2 regions of the Nanhaiella sioensis genome follow, and region 2 is predicted to be linked to the other one. Evidence: a T-box and tRNA genes for the amino acid it is inferred to sense, from the RefSeq annotation. Region 2 holds a T-box; the other holds one or more tRNA genes.
What was found. The T-box of region 2 lies ahead of pheS (phenylalanine--tRNA ligase subunit alpha). A T-box ahead of a tRNA ligase gene usually reads a tRNA of that ligase, here a tRNA-Phe.

Region 1 (10,051 bases), 200 kb from region 2:
GTTTCAACATGTCGAAATGATAAATAATTATTTTTATTAGTTGTTTCAACCTCACCCCAAAAACGGACCTCTACTGCTTCATCTGGTCTTCGAACCTCCCACACATTACCATGTCGCAACCATTGTTCAGGTAGTTCTACTTGATATCCATCAACTATTTTTTGATCAAACAACCCATGCTTATATCTAATACCGAATCCATGTCCCGGAAGATTTAAAGAAGCTAATGAATCTAGAAAACATGCTGCAAGACGTCCTAATCCTCCGTTACCTAGGCCTGCATCTGCTTCACTTTCCTCAATTTCAGCTAAACTAATACCAAGTTCCGCTAATCCCTCATCAACAACTTCTCTAATTTCTAAATTAATTAAATTGTTACCAAGCAATCTTCCTAGCAAAAATTCAATTGATAAATAATACACCTGTTTATTTTCATTCAGGCGGTTCCTTTCATTTGTTTCGATCCATTTGGTGCTTATATGTTCTCTTACCATGTTTCCTAGCGTAAAATATTGATCGCGTATAGTTGAATAACGAAATCCCTTCCCATATATGGTCTCATATTTTTTGATAAATGCTTCTTTGAACGTCTCTTTGTTAGAGAACACGATTACCACTCCGAGTCATCAAATCAGCATACAGCTGATTGTATTTAAAAGCCGATTGTGCCCAACTAAAATCACGACCCATCACTTCTATAATCAACTTATTCCACAAATCAGTTTTATGATAATAGGATAATGCTCTGCTAATTGTATACAACATATCGTGAGCATTATAATTCGTAAATGTAAAGCCATTTCCTGTCATTTTCTCTTCATTAAATGATTCAACCGTATCGTTTAAGCCACCTGTTTCTCTTACAATAGGAATAACCCCATATCTCATTGCTATTAATTGACCTAATCCACACGGTTCAAATAAGGAAGGCATGAGGAATAGGTCTGCTCCTGCATATATCATCCTGGCTAACTCTTCGTGAAAACCGATGTATGCTTTACACTTATCTGGATAATGATTTACCATTTCATTAAAGAATGACTCATATTGATGATCTCCAGAACCAATGACAATCAATTGTATATCTTCTTGCATAAGTTCATGGAAAATATTAATAAGTAAATCAATCCCTTTTTGTTGGGTTAACCTTGTTACCATTGCGATAACTGGTGTTTTTTTTCTAACAGGTAATGAAAAATGTTCTTGTAGATGTTGTTTATTCAATACTTTTGAATCTATAGAGGTTCTATCGAAATTCTTAGTAATATATGGATCATTTTTGGGATCATACGATTGATCATCTATGCCATTTAATATTCCAACGAGCGACTGTTTTCTATCTCTAAGAACTCCATCTAATTTCTCACCATAATAAGGTGTCTGAACTTCATGTTTGTATGTGGGACTTACCGTTGTAACAACATTTGAGGTAACTATACCTGCTTTCATAAAGTTTACATTCCCATAAAACTCCAGGCTAGTTGATGCAAATGATTGTTCATTTAAACCGAATAATTCTGGTAAAATTTCTTTCGGATATACGCCTTGATACTGAAGATTATGAATAGTGAAAACAGTCTTTATTTTCTCGTAAAAGGGCACTTTACTATATTTTTCTTTTAACAAATAACTAATCATTCCAGTATGCCAATCATGAGCATGTATGACGTCTGGCTTAAAATCTAAAATTGGCAACGATGCTAAAACCGCCTGGCAAAAAAATGAAAAGCGTTCACCATCATCATAATGTCCATATAAGATAAAATCACGTTTGAAATAATATTCATTATCTATAAAATAAAATGTGACTCCATCTTGTTCTAATGACTCAATTCCACAATACTGCTGTCTCCAACCGACTTGAACAGTTATATTCGCTTCTTTTTTCATTTTTTTTCTATACTGGATAGGAATCGTTCCGTATTTTGGTAGCATCACTCTAATATCTGTACCGAGTTGTTTAAGCTCTTTCGGTAACGCTCCTGCTACATCACCTAGTCCGCCTGTTTTTGCAAATGGTACACATTCTGAAACAGCAAATAAAACTTTCATGTATTCATCAACGCTCCTTGAATTGTCCCCTTTGGAACTATATATGGTGTTGTGTAATCACCTGTAAGTATGACATTATTTTCTACTTTAACATCTTTATCTAAAATGACACCGTTTAATACACAATTTTCACCTATTTGACTCTTTTGCATAATAATACTGTCTTTTACTACTGTCCCTTTACTTATGTTTACTGAGCGAAAGATGATGCTATTTTCAACTTCACCTTCGATTTTACATCCATTTGCAATAAATGAATTTTTTATCCTCGAGCCATTCATATATTTTGTAGGAGGTTCATCTTTCACTTTAGTATAAATTGGATTAATTTGGTTAAAAAGTTCTTTCCACACTTGAGGTTTTAATAGTTCTAGACTCTGTGTATAGTATTCTTTTATAGTGTTTATTTTTGCAACATATCCCTCATATTCGTATCTACATATTTGTAAATGATGTGAAGGATCTAATACCACGTCTTGAATTGTCGTATATCCAAATTTTTCATAGTTAGTGATTAAGTCAAACAATAGAGAAAAATTAAAGATGTACATACCCATAGGTTTGCCGTTATGTGCAATTTCAGTAATATCACAATGTGACTCTATATGTTGTTGCAAAATAGCTTGATAGTCAATATTGCATACTGTATAACAATTTGAGATTAATACATATTGCTGTTTGCTACGAAGAAAATAATCGATGTTGTTCTTATACTGCCGGAAAACATTGAATTCCTCACTCTGTGAATCAACCGCAGAAGGAAAAAAGAATAATCCATCCCTTTTACGATTTAAATCCCACTGCTTGCCATATTCAATATGATCCATAAGTGAACGATATTGATCTTTCGGAAAAATAGCGACACTAGTAATTCCAGAGTTCACCATATTGGAAAGTACAAAATCAATTAATCTATATCTCCCAGCAAATGGGATTGCTGCTACTGAGCGATTGATAGTTAGTTGTTGTATAGAGTCAAAGCTTTGTGTTGCATCAATGATCCCAAGCATCGTTTGATTCATTTATTCGCCATCCTTTCCTTGTTCATTTATGAACAAACATATGTGAAATAAGTAATATAATTTTCATATGTTCTTATAATGCAAATTATTCCTCACTAACCAAAATGATTTCATCACTTTCGTCCTTTTTACGTATAATCATGTCATCACATATATTAACTCCTGAAGAAATAATGGCGTTATCTATATAAGCATTTTTCCCAATAGTTGCTCCAGGCATAATTACAGCATTTTTCACAACTGCTCCCTCCATAATATGTACACCTTGGAAGAGAACAGATTGATCAATCTCTCCTTCTACGATACACCCTTCACATACAATGGACTCTCTTATGTCTCCAGTTGGGGCTATATATTGTGGAGGATGATTAGGATTAACTGAGTAAATTCTCCATGAATGATCATATATATTTAAATCTGTATCATTGTGTAATAAATCCATATTGGCTTCCCATAAACTATTAACAGTACCCACATCTTTCCAATACCCTTGAAAAGGATAAGCGACTAATTTTTTTTGTTCACCGAGTAATAAAGGAATAATATCTTTGCCAAAATCATGCGTTGATTCAGGGTTAAGTTCATCTCTTTCTAATACATCAAGTAAAATAGATGTCTTAAAAATATAAATTCCCATTGAAGCAAGGTTATTTTTAGGATTCGTTGGTTTCTCTTCAAAATCAGTAATATTCATGGTTTCGTCGGTATTCATAATGCCAAAGCGACTCGTTTCTTCCCACGGAACTTCGATGACAGAAATAGATACGTCTGCCTGTTTTTGAATGTGGTAATCAAGCATATACGCATAATCCATTTTATAAATATGATCTCCAGACAAAATCAGTACATATTCAGGGTTATACTGTTTAATGTAATTAATATTTTGATATATTGCTGAGGCTGTCCCCGTATACCATTTCATTCCTGCTTCCGCAATGTACGGAGGTAATAGTGTTACGCCACCATTTTTTCGATCAAGATCCCAAGCACTGCCTATACCAATATAATCATGTAATTCTAATGGCTGATATTGAGTAAGAATTCCAACAGTATCAATTCCTGAATTTGTACAATTACTTAACGCAAAGTCAATAATTCGATATTTACCTCCGAATGGCACTGCTGGTTTTGCTATCTCTTTTGTTAATGACCGTAGTCGGCTACCTTTTCCTCCTGCTAAGATCATTGCTATGCATTTTTTTTTGCCCATCAGTTTTCTTCTTCTCCTTTCTTTTTTTAATAGGACGTATAATCGATATCCCTAATGGAGGAATTGTAACTGCTAAGTGATATGGCTTCCCATGATATGTGCCTTTGTTACTAATTATTTTTTTGCTATTTCTATTTCCAGCACCTCCAAAATCCAATTCGTCACTATTTAGAATTTCCCGATACTCACCTTTGCTCGGAACACCAACTATATAATCATGGTAAACTGTAGCAGTGAAATTACATACGATAATTAAAAAGTCCTGTTCATTTTTTCCTTTTCTAATAAATGAAAATATTGATTGCTCATGATTGTTTACATCAATCCATTCGAAACCGTCATGAGTATCATCCATTTCATATAAAGCTTTATTTCTTTTATAAATTTTAAGTAACTCTTTAACATATGCATGAAGTTTTTGATGCATGACAAAATCTTGCAAGTTCCAATCTAATTGTTCTTGATCTTTCCATTCATCAAATTGTCCAAATTCTCCACCCATAAATAACAATTTCTTACCAGGATGTGCTATTAAATAGCCGTATAAAAGGCGAAGCTGGGCAAATTTCTGCCAATAGTCACCAGGCATTTTATTTAACAGTGATTTCTTACCATGAACAACCTCGTCATGCGATAGTGGTAATACAAATTTCTCTGAAAATGCATATAGAAGTGAGAAAGTTACTTTGTCATGTAAATATTGACGGTCACTGAACTCAGCCTTCATGTAAGTCAAGATATCATTCATCCAACCCATATTCCATTTGTAACTAAATCCTAAACCTCCTGCTGATACATTTCCTGTTACTTGAGGGAAGTCAGTCGAATCCTCCGCAATCACTAACGTTTCAGGTGCATAAAAGGAAATAACTTCATTAATTTTTTGTAAAAATGATATGGCTCCTTTATTAAGATGTTGATGTCCATCTGTACTAGGCCAATAAATCATATTAGCTACAGCATCAACTCTAAAGCCATCAATATGAAAATGCTCAATCCAAAAAAGTGCATTCGAAATTAGAAAGCTTTGAACTTCAGGCTTGCCTAGATCAAAGTTAGCAGTTCCCCAAACTGGATTTTCTCGATCTTGTGAATTTTCATATTCATATGTAGGCTGGCCATCAAACATATATAGCCCATGATTATCCTTGCAGAAATGACCTGGAACCCAATCTAAAATAACGCCAATTCCTTGTTGATGGCATAGATCTATAAACTTCATTAACTCATGTGGAGATCCATATCTACTCGTAGCTGAAAAATAACCTACCCCTTGATAACCCCAAGAAATGTCCAATGGATGTTCAATAAGTGGTAATAGTTCTATGTGTGTATAGCCATTTTCTACAACATACGGAATTAACAACTCCGCTAATTCACTATATGAATAATGGCTCCCATCAGCTTTTGTTTTCCAAGACCCAAAATGTAACTCATAAATAAAAACAGGTTTAGATTGTACGTTCTTTTGTTTTCGATTTTGCCATTTTTTATCTCTCCACTTATAGGAACTCATATTATAAACAATTGACCCTGTTTGAGGCCGTTCTTCAGAGTAAAATGCATAGGGATCTGATTTTAGTATTTTTTGATTAGACGGTGTGACAATTTCATACTTGTAAATCTCACCCGCTAAATTAACAGGCATAAAAAGATGCCATACTCCCTCATCATTTATTTTCTCAAGCTCAAAGTTTTTTCCATTCCAATCATTAAAAGTCCCTACTACACTTACGCTCTGAGCATGTGGAGCCCAAACACAAAATCGTGTTCCCTCAATGACGTCACCCTTTTGACAAATATGTGCACCGAATAGCATATGACTTTGGAATAAAGAGCCCTCATGAAATAAATGCAAATCAAAATCTGTTGGAGGCGCGCTTACTGTCAATGTATTTCCCCTCTTTTCAAAATATAGTTTTCATTAATATTAATTATTCACGAATAAAATAATAATTCCTTTTAAAATGATTCGTATTTTTACTACATCATTCTACATAATATGTCATAAAAGCTCATATCATAGTTAAAAAACGAATAATGTAAGCGCATACAATTAGAATGTTCATTTAAAATAAAAGGATATTTAATTTATTCGGTATATTTTTAAAAACGCAATTACATTTTCATATGAAGAATAACTTTACAATATTATTTATATTTGAGGGTTAATAATTACACTGAGAATGCTCACGTTGTAAAAGCAATCAAATTATCTATTCGTTTCGGAGTTACTTTCGTCCTAACCATTCATATAGTTCAAACACTATGATTCCGTAAATTAAGCACTTCGAATAAACAGTATGAATCTACCTTATGGAATGAACAAAAGGGAACTACTGTGAAGAGGAGTAAAAAAAATGACAAAGTAAAACTTCCTAAGCAAACCAATCAATCCGCCCTTCATATTTTATTTTTGTCATGCCAAACACAACACAAAAAAGACACTGCACAATGTGCAATGTCTAAATGGATGACCCGTACGGGATTCGAACCCGTGTTACCGCCGTGAAAGGGCGGTGTCTTAACCACTTGACCAACGGGCCATAATATATATAAAACTGGCGGAGAAGGAGGGATTTGAACCCTCGCGCCGCTTACGCGACCTACACCCTTAGCAGGGGCGCCTCTTCAGCCACTTGAGTACTTCTCCAATGGCTCCACAGGCAGGATTCGAACCTGCGACCGATCGGTTAACAGCCGATAGCTCTACCACTGAGCTACTGTGGAATAATGGTGGGCCTAAATGGACTCGAACCATCGACCTCACGCTTATCAGGCGTGCGCTCTAACCAGCTGAGCTATAGGCCCATTATTTGAAATGGAGCGGGTGATGAGAATCGAACTCACGACATCAGCTTGGAAGGCTGAGGTTTTACCACTAAACTACACCCGCAATTTTTTTTAGGTATATAATTTTTAAATGGGGCGACTGATGGGAATCGAACCCACGAATGTCGGAGCCACAATCCGATGCGTTAACCACTTCGCCACAACCGCCATAATATATATGTGTATTTACTAACTGAAGATTGACGGATAGAGATAATATACTCTTAACCCATAAATGGTGGCTCGGGACGGAATCGAACCGCCGACACAAGGATTTTCAGTCCTTTGCTCTACCGACTGAGCTACCGAGCCAAACAATAATAAAATTAAACTTTCTAAATAGATATAACACTTTGCTCGTCACATCTCTTTGCAAGACATTGCTCCTCTCAGAACTACATTGAAGTATCTCAAGATGTTTACGTTCTGCTCTACCGACTGAGCTACCGAGCCATTTTTTTAATAATGGCGGTCCCGACGGGAATCGAACCCGCGATCTCCTGCGTGACAGGCAGGCATGTTAACCGCTACACCACGGGACCACATTTATTCATTGGTTGCGGGGACAGGATTTGAACCTGCGACCTTCGGGTTATGAGCCCGACGAGCTACCAGACTGCTCCACCCCGCGATAATAGTAAATTTATATTTTCTCAATACACATTTCTCACGTAACCATCTTGACTTCTAAGTGCCTCTTCTTAATGTTTAACATCGGTACGCTGTTGTTATTAAGAAAATAAAAATGGCGGAGGAAGAGGGATTCGAACCCCCGCGGGCTTTGACACCCCTGTCGGTTTTCAAGACCGATCCCTTCAGCCGGACTTGGGTATTCCTCCAACATTATATGGTGGACCTTGTAGGACTCGAACCTACGACCGGACGGTTATGAGCCGTCTGCTCTAACCAGCTGAGCTAAAGGTCCTTGTTTACTTGGTAGCGGCGGAGGGGATCGAACCCCCGACCTCACGGGTATGAACCGTACGCTCTAGCCAGCTGAGCTACACCGCCAAGTTAATTTATATAAATGATATTTTATTGGTGGAGCCTAGCGGGATCGAACCGCTGACCTCCTGCGTGCAAGGCAGGCGCTCTCCCAGCTGAGCTAAGGCCCCTTAATTATTATAAGTGGTCGGGAAGACAGGATTCGAACCTGCGACCCCATGGTCCCAAACCATGTGCTCTACCAAGCTGAGCTACTTCCCGTTATTCACTAGATGGCGCGCCCGAAAGGAGTCGAACCCATAACCTTCTGATCCGTAGTCAGACGCTCTATCCAATTGAGCTACGGGCGCATCTTAGTGTAAATGGTGCCGAGGGCCGGACTTGAACCGGCACGGTAGTCACCTACCGCAGGATTTTAAGTCCTGTGTGTCTGCCAATTCCACCACCCCGGCAGCATTGGAGCGGAAGACGGGATTCGAACCCGCGACCCCCACCTTGGCAAGGTGGTGTTCTACCACTGAACTACTTCCGCTAATCTTATTAAAGTAATGCGGGTGAAGGGACTTGAACCCCCACGTCACAAGGACACTAGATCCTAAGTCTAGCGCGTCTGCCAATTCCGCCACACCCGCGTAAAATGGTGAGCCATAGAGGACTCGAACCTCTGACCCTCTGATTAAAAGTCAGATGCTCTACCAACTGAGCTAATGGCTCATAAACTAAAAAGTTTAAATATATATTATTTACTTATAACGAGACACCCAAATCTCTACATGAATACTCATGAAGCTTATCGATTTGTGCGCTGTGGTTAAGCTACGACGATAATTCGATCGTGCTCTACCAACTGAGCTAATGGCTCATAAACAAATGGTGCCGGCGAGAGGACTTGAACCCCCAACCTACTGATTACAAGTCAGTTGCTCTACCAGTTGAGCTACACCGGCTTAATATTTAATGGTGGAGGATGACGGGATCGAACCGCCGACCCCTTGCTTGTAAGGCAAGTGCTCTCCCAGCTGAGCTAATCCTCCGATATAGAAACATCATAACATGTCCTATATTTAAGTCTGGCAATGTCCTACTCTCACAGGGGGAAACCCCCAACTACCATCGGCGCTGAAGAGCTTAACTTCCGTGTTCGGTATGGGAACGGGTGTGACCTCTTCGCCATCATCACCAGGCTTATTTTATTAGCGACAAATCTTATTATACTAATTTATCGAGATTTATCAAGAGAAAATTTAACTTTTTTTAAAGTTTTTATTCCCTCAAAACTAGATAATAGACATTCATTGAACAAAGCTTGCTCTGCATTTCTAACTTGGTTAAGTCCTCGATCTATTAGTATCTGTCAGCTCCACGTGTCACCACGCTTCCACCTCAGACCTATCAACCTCGTCATCTTCGAGGGATCTTACTAGCTTACGCTATGGGAAATCTCATCTTGAGGGGGGCTTCATGCTTAGATGCTTTCAGCACTTATCCCTTCCACACATAGCTACCCAGCTATGCCCTTGGCAGGACAACTGGTACACCAGCGGTGTGTCCATCCCGGTCCTCTCGTACTAAGGACAGCTCCTCTCAAATTTCCTACGCCCACGACGGATAGGGACCGAACTGTCTCACGACGTTCTGAACCCAGCTCGCGTACCGCTTTAATGGGCGAACAGCCCAACCCTTGGGACCGACTACAGCCCCAGGATGCGATGAGCCGACATCGAGGTGCCAAACCTCCCCGTCGATGTGGACTCTTGGGGGAGATAAGCCTGTTATCCCCGGGGTAGCTTTTATCCGTTGAGCGATGGCCCTTCCATGCGGAACCACCGGATCACTAAGCCCGACTTTCGTCCCTGCTCGACTTGTAGGTCTCGCAGTCAAGCTCCCTTATGCCTTTGCACTCTTCGAATGATTTCCAACCATTCTGAGGGAACCTTTGGGCGCCTCCGTTACTTTTTAGGAGGCGACCGCCCCAGTCAAACTGCCCACC
Region 2 (10,051 bases):
CCATATGTCCAGTGAGGCATGATACTCTATTAATTGGAATACTTCCATTCGCACTCTGTTGGCTATCATAATCTATTGTAACGCATATTGTATCTAAGCTTTGCAATTGAATTAACGTATCTGTGGTACAACATCCCGGTCCCTCAATTGATTGACATGATATGTTAGTTAAGCTATTTTGTACTAAATTAATTGTAGTTTGGGCATCACCATCCGAAGTCTCAATTTGTATCGATGTACTAAAATGATAAACACCATCCGAAGGTGCAGTAAATATGGAAGTACTAGTATCATAATTGTTTCCACCAAATTCAAAATCTTCATTTGGGAATGTTACTTTTAAAGCGGTTGAAGGATCTGGAATATCCTGACCACCAGTTTCTGCTCTAAAACTAAGCATCGGTACTGGGCCTGGTGGACCAGTAGCTCCTTGTGGGCCTTGAACACCATCTAATCCAGGTGGACCAGTAGCTCCTTGTGTTCCTTGTAGTCCTTGCGGTCCTCGTGCTCCTTGTAGCCCTCTTAATCCAGGTGGACCTGGTGGTCCTTGTGGGCCAGATGGTAGTTGTGGAACCACTTTACACTTACAATTTTCACTTTCCATTCTCTCACCTCTCATCTTGCATAGTTGTAATCATATATATGAAAAACCTTTATATGTGTTTGGATTCATATACATTTTTTTACAATAAAGGCCTTAACATAAAAAAAGTGTCCCGATATAACTCGAGACACCTTTTGTTAATGTTTATTAACACGGTTAGTATGATAGTTCAAAACTAACCTCTTAATTTTGCATCGAACTGATTTTCGACAGCCTTTAAAACATTTTCATGGACAGAGGTTACCTCTTCATCAGTAAGCGTACGTTCTGGATCTAAATAGCGTAAAGAGAAGGCTACTGATTTTTTGCCTTGCTCCATATGCTCACCTTCGTATAAATCAAAGATCGAAACATTCTTTAACAGATCTCCACCCGCTTCTATAATTGTTTTCTTTAAATCACCAACTGCTACTTCACTATTGACAACGAGTGCTATATCTCTAGTAATTGAAGGAAAGCGCGGAATGAGATTATATTTAAGTTCCGAAACTTCAGCTTGAAGTAGCTTTTCTAATGACAATTCAAATACGTAAGTCTCTTGTAAATCAAGTTCATTTTGAGTGATTGGATGAAGTTGACCAATGATACCTAATACGTCTCCATCTAGTAAGATTTGTGCAGTTCGACCTGGATGAAGAAGATCTTGTTTTATTTGTTTGTATTGAATGCGCTCCTCCAAACCCAAGTGGCTAAATAAGCCATCTAAAACACCTTTTGCGACATAGAAATCTACTGCTTTCTTCTCACCTTGCCATAAGTGGGATGACCAAAGGCCAGTCAATGCTCCAGCAACATGTTCCTTTTCATTTGGCAGTGCATCTTTATCAGATGATACAAATACTGATGCTGTTTCATAAATTGCAATATCTTCAATTTGTCGAGCACTATTATGTTTTACTACATCAAGTAAATGAGGTATTAAACTTAAACGTAGCATGCTGCGCTCTTCACTCATCGGCATGGCTAAACGCACTGGCTCTGCCTCTTCTAATGCAAACTGTTTCACTTTTTCCTCACTCGTTAATGAGTAATTCACTACTTGATATAAGCCTGCTCCTTCAAGATAACGACGTACTTTACGACGTTTCGCTTGATAAGGAGTCAATATACCTGGTCTAGCTTCACCGATAGGGAGAGTCGATTTGACATTATCATAACCGTATAATCTCCCTACTTCTTCAACTAAATCTTCTGGAATTGAAATATCGTTTCTTCTTGTTGGAACAGTGACAACAAAAACATCATTATCTACAGTATATGAGAACTGGAGATTATGAAAAATGCTACCAACTTCTTCATTCGAAATTGACGTCCCGAGTAAACGATTGATTTGTTGGACAGACACCGACACGACAACAGGTTGTAATTGTAGTGTATCACTGATGGCCTCATCACCAGCGATTTCTCCTCCAGCATATTCCATCATTAAATATGCTGCTCGATTTGCCGCTTCTTGCGTTCGTTTCGGATCTATACCTTTTTCAAAACGCGCACTTGAATCGCTCCTTAATCCATGGCTTTTAGAACTACTTCGTACGACACCACTGTTAAAGTAAGCAGCTTCCAATAAAATCGTTGTAGTATCTTCACGGACCTCAGAATCAGCTCCACCCATAACCCCAGCAAGCGCTACAGGCTCATTTCCATTTGTAATGACAAGGTCATCTTCTGTTAATGAGCGTTTTACATCATCTAGCGTAGTAAGCTCCTCTCCAGGTTTAGCACGACGCACAAGTACCTCTTTTGATCCAAAACGGTCATAATCAAACGCATGTAATGGTTGACCATATTCAAGTAGGACATAATTCGTAATATCAACTACATTATTGATCGGTCTAATACCCGCTGCCATAAGGCGAGTTTGTAACCACAAAGGTGATGGACCTACTTTGACATTTTTTATTACCTTAGCAATATATAGTGGATTAGCGTCATGATCTTCAATATTCACTGAAACTAAATCTGAAGCCATGTCATTGCTTTCCTGTAGTTGAAAACGAGGAAGTTCAACCTCTTTCCCCAACATTGCACCTACTTCATACGCCACACCTAACATATTTAAACAATCAGATCGATTCGCTGTTAACTCCAACTCCAACACATGATCATCTAAGTTAAGCTGTTCGAGTGCGTCACTACCAACTTCAACATCGTTAGGAAAAACAAAGATACCTGTTGCATAATCTTTTTGAATGACCTTCGCTTCAATTCCTAGCTCTTGAAGTGAACAAATCATCCCATGGGATTCCTCGCCTCTTAACTTCGCTTTTTTAATTTTGAAGTTTCCAGGTAATACCGCACCTACTTTTGCAACGGCTACCTTTTGTCCTGCAGCGACATTTGCCGCACCACAAATAATTTGAACAGGTTCACTATCACCGATATCAACGCTACATACGCTTAGTTTATCAGCATTTGGATGCTGCTCCTTTGACAACACATGACCAACAACAACATTTTTTATGCCCTTATTTAAAGATTCTACTACTTCTACTTCAATACCAGTACGATTAAATTTTTCTGCAAGTTCTTCAGGAGTTACAGCAGATGCATCGACATATTGCTGTAACCATTTATATGAGACTAACATGTTTATCCCTCCTCATTAAGCTCGGTTAAATTGTTTTAAGAAACGAAGATCATTTGTATATAAGTGACGTATGTCATCAATTCCGTATTTCAACATCGCTATTCGATCTGGACCCATTCCAAAGGCAAAGCCTGAATATTTTTTCGAGTCAAAACCCGCCATTTCAAGCACGTTTGGATGCACCATCCCTGACCCTAGTACTTCAATCCAGCCTGTACCTTTACAAATGTTACAACCTTTACCACTACATTTCATACATGAAATATCAACTTCAACCGATGGTTCTGTAAACGGGAAAAAGCTAGGACGAAGACGAATTTCCCTTTCATCACCAAACATTTTCTTTGCGAATACTTCTAACGTACCTTTTAAATCGCTTAAGCTAATATTTTCATCAACTACAAGTCCTTCTATTTGCATAAATTGATGCGAGTGTGTTGCATCGTCGGTATCTCGTCGATACACTCTCCCTGGACAAATGATTTTCACAGGCCCTTTACCTTGATGTTTTTCCATCGTTCTTACTTGCACTGGTGAAGTATGTGTCCGAAGTAAAATATCGTTTAATATAAAGAAGGAATCCTGCATATCACGGGCAGGGTGTCCTTTAGGTAGATTTAATGCTTCAAAATTATAGTAATCTTGCTCAACCTCTGGCCCCTCTGCTATCGTATAACCCATACCAAGGAACAAATCTTCAATTTCTTCAATAACGACCGTTAAAGGATGTGGATTCCCAGCAGCAATCGGCCTACCTGGCAGCGTGACATCAATTGTTTCGGATGCTAATTGCTCTTCGACTGCTTGTTTTTCTAGTTTCGTTTTCTTTTCTTCTAATGCAGTTTGAATAGCTTCTCTTACCTCGTTCGCTAAAGCCCCCATTTTAGGTCTTTCCTCAGCGGATAGCTTACCCATACCTCTTAATACTTCTGTAATAGGGCCTTTCTTTCCTAAATATTGGACACGAATATCATTTAACTGCTTTAAATCTTCTACTAAGTTAACTTTTTCAATTGCTTCTTGTTGAAGCTCCTTTAATCGTTCTTGCATGTTTTATACCTCCTTTTAATTAACAAGCTTCATGCTTTTTAACAAACGCTGGATTATAGCGCGATCTCCCATGAAATAGCCATGATTTCGAGCATATAAATACAGCTACATATCTCAGAAAACATATGACATTCAATAACAACTGTTAAGTAACTGTGAATTGTTGTCTTCAATCACTCCCCTACAAGTAATGGAGCTAGACAATTCTTAACAAACTTTGAAAGCATAATAAAACCCCGTCCCTAAAAGAAGGGACGAGGTATATCGCGGTACCACCCTTGTTAACAGCTACGAAGTCTTGAAAGCTGTTCACTTCATTTAGATAACGGAACTAGGCCCGGTACACCTTTACATTTTAGCCAACGCCAAAATGGTCTAAGTGCCAACTCAAGAGGTGAATTCACTTATTTCTACCATAAAAATGCTTTCAGTCATCGGCATTTTCTCCCTACATGGCGATCGATAAGCTACTCTTCTCTGTCAAAGTTTTTAATATTTATAGAGGTTGTTCAAAGTGCTGAAACAGAACACTCATTTACACTATTTTGATTTATACAAAATAACTATTGCTTTATTATATTTAAAAATAATTGCTTATGCAACCTTATTGTTGAAAATGATAAAGTACAATCCCCGTTGCAACGGCAACATTTAATGATTCACTTTTTCCATATATAGGTATATAAATGTTGGATGTCGTACTTTTTAGCAGTTCTTCATTTACCCCATTACCTTCGTTTCCAACTAATAAAGCAAATTTGGATCGGGGGGTAATCTCTCGATAATCGACACCATTTTGTAAAGATGTACCAAAGATAGATACATTCTTTTCTTTCAATAGTCTCACCCAATCGACAAGGCTTCCTTTTACAACTGGTACATGAAAGACCGCTCCTTGAGTTGCCCTAAGTACCTTTGGATTATATACATCAACAGTCCCATTTCCTAAAACAATCGCATCAATGCCAACCGCTTCTGCAGTTCGGATGATCGTTCCAACATTTCCTGGATCCTGTACAGCATCAATAAGTAAATATTTATTTTTATTATCTAAACTAGTGTCCAATGTTAATTTGTTACAAACTGCAAATATACCTTGAGGTGCTTCAGTTTCACTTATAACTGCTATTATTTCATCATTGACGTATGTAACATCTATATTCGTTATATCCCACTTTGATGGTATTTCAGTTTTTTCATTTATAATTAGCTCATTCACCGTACCATTTGTATGTAGTGCTTCTTCCACCATATGAAAACCTTCAACGAGAAAAAGTCCTGTTTTTTCTCGTTCTTTTCTTGTATGAAGCTTTTTCCATTGCTTCACTTTTGGATTTTTAGAGGATTCAATTCGTCTCAACTAAGTAAACTCCTTTTATTTTGCTCAATATTTAAGGCTGTTTTTGCATTAATTATTGTTTTTCGTATTAAGAAATAAACACGTACACAACTAGTATTCATGGCATCTTTTCTTCCATACAACGATAACTAACATGTAAAACCACTTTTTTTGGAACTAATATGGGGACCATAGCAATAAAATTTACGAAAAGAGCCATATTTAAACTTTACCTATTATACATAATAACAGTGAAATACACAAAAACTATCGCTATATTACATTACACAATGAAGAGGATGATAAATATGAACTTAAACTTGCGTCAAGCAATCCTTACAAACGTATCTGGAAATTCACAACAAGAATTAGAAAATACAATTGTTGATGCCATTCAACGTGGAGAAGAAAAAATGTTACCTGGGCTAGGCGTTTTATTTGAAGTAATTTGGGAGAATGCAACTGAAGAGGAAAAACATGAAATGTTGCAAACACTTGAAGATGGATTGAAACAATGATAAACAGCAAATGAAAGAAATTTTGAACATATAGGGGAGAGAAAGGGTCTCCCCTACGCTGTGCTAAAGCAATGTTAATGATTAACTTGATTCAACTAATTGTTGTAAGCAACCATGAATTTTATCCGCTTCACTTACTCCTGATAATGCAGCACCTTGATAACCACCCCCAGGGCGTGTCCATGCCCCTACTAACGACAGGTTTTCAATAGGTGTTTGTCTACTTAACCTATTTAATCCAGATTGATCAACAGTTTGGGAAAATCCATATACCGCACCTGCAGGATTCTTTGTATATCTTTGCATCGTTCTTGGCGTACCTAACTCCAATACTTCTATACTGCTAGTGATACCTGGATAATTCTCTTCTAATTGTGTTAATAAATAATTTGTTACTTCTTCTTTCTTCTGCGCGTATTTTTCCTTGTCTTCAGGCCAATTAGTAATAAAGTCAATAAAGGCTAGCGCAATGATTGGTTTTCCATTTGGACTTAATTCAGGATCTAATTTGTAATAATTAGTTATACCAAAATTAGCTTGTGTATATTGCCCTTCCTGTAAGTAATTGTAATCTTTACTAGGGTCCTTTTCCTTCACAAACACAATATCCTCATCAACTAAATTATATTTTGCTGGATCATCTTTTAACCCAATATATAGTTGAGTTACTGAAGGGCCGATTTCTAATTTCTCTAAATCCTGAACATAAGAACTACCTTTGAACTGATCACCTAATAAATTGGCGAATGTCATTTGTGGACTCGCATTTGAAATAATCCATTTCCCTTCAAATACATCACCTTTTTTTGTTTTTAACCCTGTCGCTTTTTGCTCCGACACAATAATTTCCGTTACTTCTTGACGTAAAAATACATCTCCACCATTTTCATGGATAACATCGACTAAGGCATCTGCGATTGCTTGTGCACCACCTTTTACATAGTAAGTGCCGTCCAGATGATAGCCTATCCACGGTACAAAAAAGTAATGAGCAGAAAGAGTTTTAGGTGGCAGACCGTAGTAAGGCCATAGCAACGTGAAAATTGCAATAAACTCCTCATCTGTTACATACTCTTTCAATACTTCTTCAGTAGACATTTGTGACCATTTAATAAATAACTGTGCATGCATAAATATTGTTTGTTTCTTTTCATCCTTAGGTATAGTTGCATCGGTCAAAAACTTCATCTCTTTACTGAAAGAAATTAAGTCCTTAAATAAATTCGATATACCTTCTTTTTCATGTGGGAACATTTTATGCAAATAAGTTAAATATTCATCAGGGTCTTGTGGGATATCAATCCTCTTCCCGTCCCATACAACAGTATATGGATGTTCTTTTTTTATAGGAGTGATTCGATCCATCATCCCACATTTTGAAAAGATGTCATAACAAATCTGACCTTCTTCCAAACTTGCAATACCGTGTAAAGATACGTCAAATTCATATCGCCCTTTTCGTGGAAAATTAGTTGCATAACCACCTGGACGAACATGATGATCAAAAACTGCTACCTTGTATCCAAGCTTTGATAACCTCGCTGCAGAACAAAGTCCACCAATTCCTGACCCAATAACTAATACATCATAACTAGACATTTTCCTTCCCCCTTTATCAAAAAGATATATATCTTATAGATATAATTCTATAAATAGCTACAAAAGATGTCAAGATAGAAAATAAATGGTATATTTAACTTTAGTTTGACATTTTAACAAACTTTATATATCATTTAGATATATAACTTTTAGATATATATAATCGTATTTGAATTGAGGTAATTGTATGTCAAGAGAGAATAAGACGATGTACACACTTTTAGGCTTGTTAATGTATTCACCTTTAACTGGGTATGAAATAAAAAGGACCATTGAGAGTAGTATCAAGCATTTTTGGCAGGAAAGTTATGGACAAATCTATCCAACCCTTAAGAAGCTAGTAGATCAGGAACTTGCAGTTGTACATATTGAAAAAGTAGAAGGAAAGCCCGATCGAAAAGTTTATACGATTACTGAGCAAGGGAGACAAGAGTTCATAAATTGGCTGGAAAAACCGATTGAAAAAATTCCTATCCATAAAAATGAATTATTACTAAAGGTTTTTTATGGCCAATATCTAACTGTAGAACAAAATATTGAACAGATAATTCAATACCGACAAAAAATGGAAGATATATTACAAACTTTAAATACTACTGAGCAATTCTTAATATCTAGAAAAAAGGACGATCCTCACTTTGATTATTGGATGCTTACTTTATCACATGGACAATCAATCGTAAAAGCAACAATACAATGGTGCGAGGATAGTATGGACATATTATCCAATAAATAACCTTTAAATAAGATGAAGATATTTTACCACCTGATTCTTCAATATTTCACTATTATTTAAGGCTCTTTTCGTAAACATTGTTGCTAATGTTATCAAGTGCTATAAAAAGTGGTAAAAGATGCCGCGAACATTAGGTGTATACGTGCTTATACCCTACAACGAAAAACAACAATCAATACGAAAACAGCTGTATAAAAAATAAGTAACAAAGCTTACATCTTTTTGTAAGCTTTGTTACTATTGGACGCTTAAGTTGTACTAAGATCAGTTACTTTTCAAATGATAAGCTACGTTGAAAATATGAACAACAACTTACTATAGAAAAGTGTGTGAACAATTGTTAATTAAAAGTAATTTTTTGGACATTACTTTCATCTAACTGTTTAATAACTTCTACAACTAGCTTAATAGTGTTTTCATAATCATCACGATGAAGCAAAGCAGCATTTGTGTGAATATACCGAGTAGGGATTGTTATTGTAAGTGTAGGAACTCCTTTACCAGTTAAATGAATTGCACCCGAATCAGTTGTGCCACCTGTAATTAGATCAAATTGATAAGGAATATTATGCGCTTCAGCAATATTTGTTACGAAATCTCGTAAGCCCTTGTGGGCTATCATTGATGCATCATACAATATTACTTGAGGGCCTTCTCCCATTTTTCCTACAGCTTCACTTTCATTAACACCTGGCGTATCACCAGCAATTCCTACATCAACACTTATTGCGATATCAGGTTGAATCATATGCGCAGACGTTTTCGCACCACGTAAACCTATTTCTTCTTGAGCTGTCCCAACCCCGTAGAAGACGTTAGGATGATTCTCAATGTCCAATCTTTTCATTACTTCGATCGCTACGGCACACCCAACTCTGTTATCCCACGCTTTAGCAAGTAGCATTTTTTCATTTTTCATCACTGTAAATTCTGTATGAGGAACAATTTGATCACCAGGACTAATCCCCCATGCAGCTGCTTCTTCCTTACTTGAAGCACCGACATCAATATACATGTTTTTAATATCGGCTGGCTTCTTCCGCGCTTGTAAAGGAAGAAGATGAGGAGGTTTTGAACCTATTATACCTGTTATCTCACCTAATTTAGTTACGATAGTCACTCGTTGTGCGAGCATAACCTGAGACCACCAACCACCAATTGTTTGAAAACGAATAAAACCATTTTTATCAATTTGTGTTACGATAAAGCCTACTTCATCTAAGTGTGCTGCTAGCATGATTCTTGGCCCTTTTTCCATACCCGTTTTTCTCGCAACTAAGCTTCCTAAACCATCTATCATCACTTCATCGGCAACTGGGGATATGTATTTCTCCATTACTTCACGTACTTCTCGCTCATTTCCAGAAATTCCTTTTGCATCTGTTAAATCTTTTAGCATCATTAACGTTTCATCTAATTGCTTCGTCATATATATCCTCCTATACTACATTAACCACATAAAAATATTCTGTACTATTTAATAAAAAAATTATAACAAATTAAAATATATTTGAAACCTTTTTAAATTTCATTCGTAAAGATAGCAAACTATATTTTGTGAGGGTGTTGAACATGTTTGTATTATTCATTCGTCTTGCTATCATTGTGCTTCTTA

Region 1: it encodes a tRNA-Phe, which carries the amino acid that the T-box ahead of pheS (phenylalanine--tRNA ligase subunit alpha) is inferred to sense. The anticodon was not compared.

The regions. Positions count from the first base shown of each region.
Region 1 is NZ_JBKAEG010000001.1:2,964,304-2,974,354, reverse strand. It holds gene V1503_RS13795 (glycogen/starch/alpha-glucan phosphorylase) at 1-608, opposite strand, end outside; gene glgA (glycogen synthase GlgA) at 598-2,052, opposite strand; gene V1503_RS13785 (GlgC family sugar phosphate nucleotidyltransferase) at 2,049-3,074, opposite strand; gene V1503_RS13780 (glucose-1-phosphate adenylyltransferase) at 3,160-4,284, opposite strand; gene glgB (1,4-alpha-glucan branching protein GlgB) at 4,235-6,175, opposite strand; tRNA gene V1503_RS13770 (tRNA-Glu) at 6,759-6,830, opposite strand; tRNA gene V1503_RS13765 (tRNA-Ser) at 6,847-6,937, opposite strand; tRNA gene V1503_RS13760 (tRNA-Asn) at 6,940-7,014, opposite strand; tRNA gene V1503_RS13755 (tRNA-Ile) at 7,019-7,095, opposite strand; tRNA gene V1503_RS13750 (tRNA-Gly) at 7,107-7,180, opposite strand; tRNA gene V1503_RS13745 (tRNA-His) at 7,209-7,284, opposite strand; tRNA gene V1503_RS13740 (tRNA-Phe) at 7,353-7,428, opposite strand; tRNA gene V1503_RS13735 (tRNA-Asp) at 7,583-7,658, opposite strand; tRNA gene V1503_RS13730 (tRNA-Met) at 7,671-7,747, opposite strand; tRNA gene V1503_RS13725 (tRNA-Ser) at 7,863-7,955, opposite strand; tRNA gene V1503_RS13720 (tRNA-Ile) at 7,965-8,041, opposite strand; tRNA gene V1503_RS13715 (tRNA-Met) at 8,051-8,127, opposite strand; tRNA gene V1503_RS13710 (tRNA-Ala) at 8,156-8,231, opposite strand; tRNA gene V1503_RS13705 (tRNA-Pro) at 8,246-8,322, opposite strand; tRNA gene V1503_RS13700 (tRNA-Arg) at 8,335-8,411, opposite strand; tRNA gene V1503_RS13695 (tRNA-Leu) at 8,425-8,513, opposite strand; tRNA gene V1503_RS13690 (tRNA-Gly) at 8,519-8,593, opposite strand; tRNA gene V1503_RS13685 (tRNA-Leu) at 8,611-8,693, opposite strand; tRNA gene V1503_RS13680 (tRNA-Lys) at 8,700-8,775, opposite strand; tRNA gene V1503_RS13675 (tRNA-Thr) at 8,933-9,008, opposite strand; tRNA gene V1503_RS13670 (tRNA-Val) at 9,020-9,095, opposite strand; rRNA gene rrf (5S ribosomal RNA) at 9,130-9,245, opposite strand; rRNA gene V1503_RS13660 (23S ribosomal RNA) at 9,386-10,051, opposite strand, start outside.
Region 2 is NZ_JBKAEG010000001.1:3,169,154-3,179,204, reverse strand. It holds gene V1503_RS14725 (C1q-like domain-containing protein) at 1-604, opposite strand, end outside; gene pheT (phenylalanine--tRNA ligase subunit beta) at 780-3,194, opposite strand; gene pheS (phenylalanine--tRNA ligase subunit alpha) at 3,210-4,244, opposite strand; T-box leader at 4,492-4,737, opposite strand; gene V1503_RS14710 (TrmH family RNA methyltransferase) at 4,849-5,604, opposite strand; gene sspI (small acid-soluble spore protein SspI) at 5,892-6,101, shown strand; gene V1503_RS14700 (phytoene desaturase family protein) at 6,183-7,700, opposite strand; gene V1503_RS14695 (PadR family transcriptional regulator) at 7,888-8,436, shown strand; gene V1503_RS14690 (M42 family metallopeptidase) at 8,777-9,865, opposite strand; gene V1503_RS14685 (sigma-w pathway protein ysdB) at 10,009-10,051, shown strand, end outside.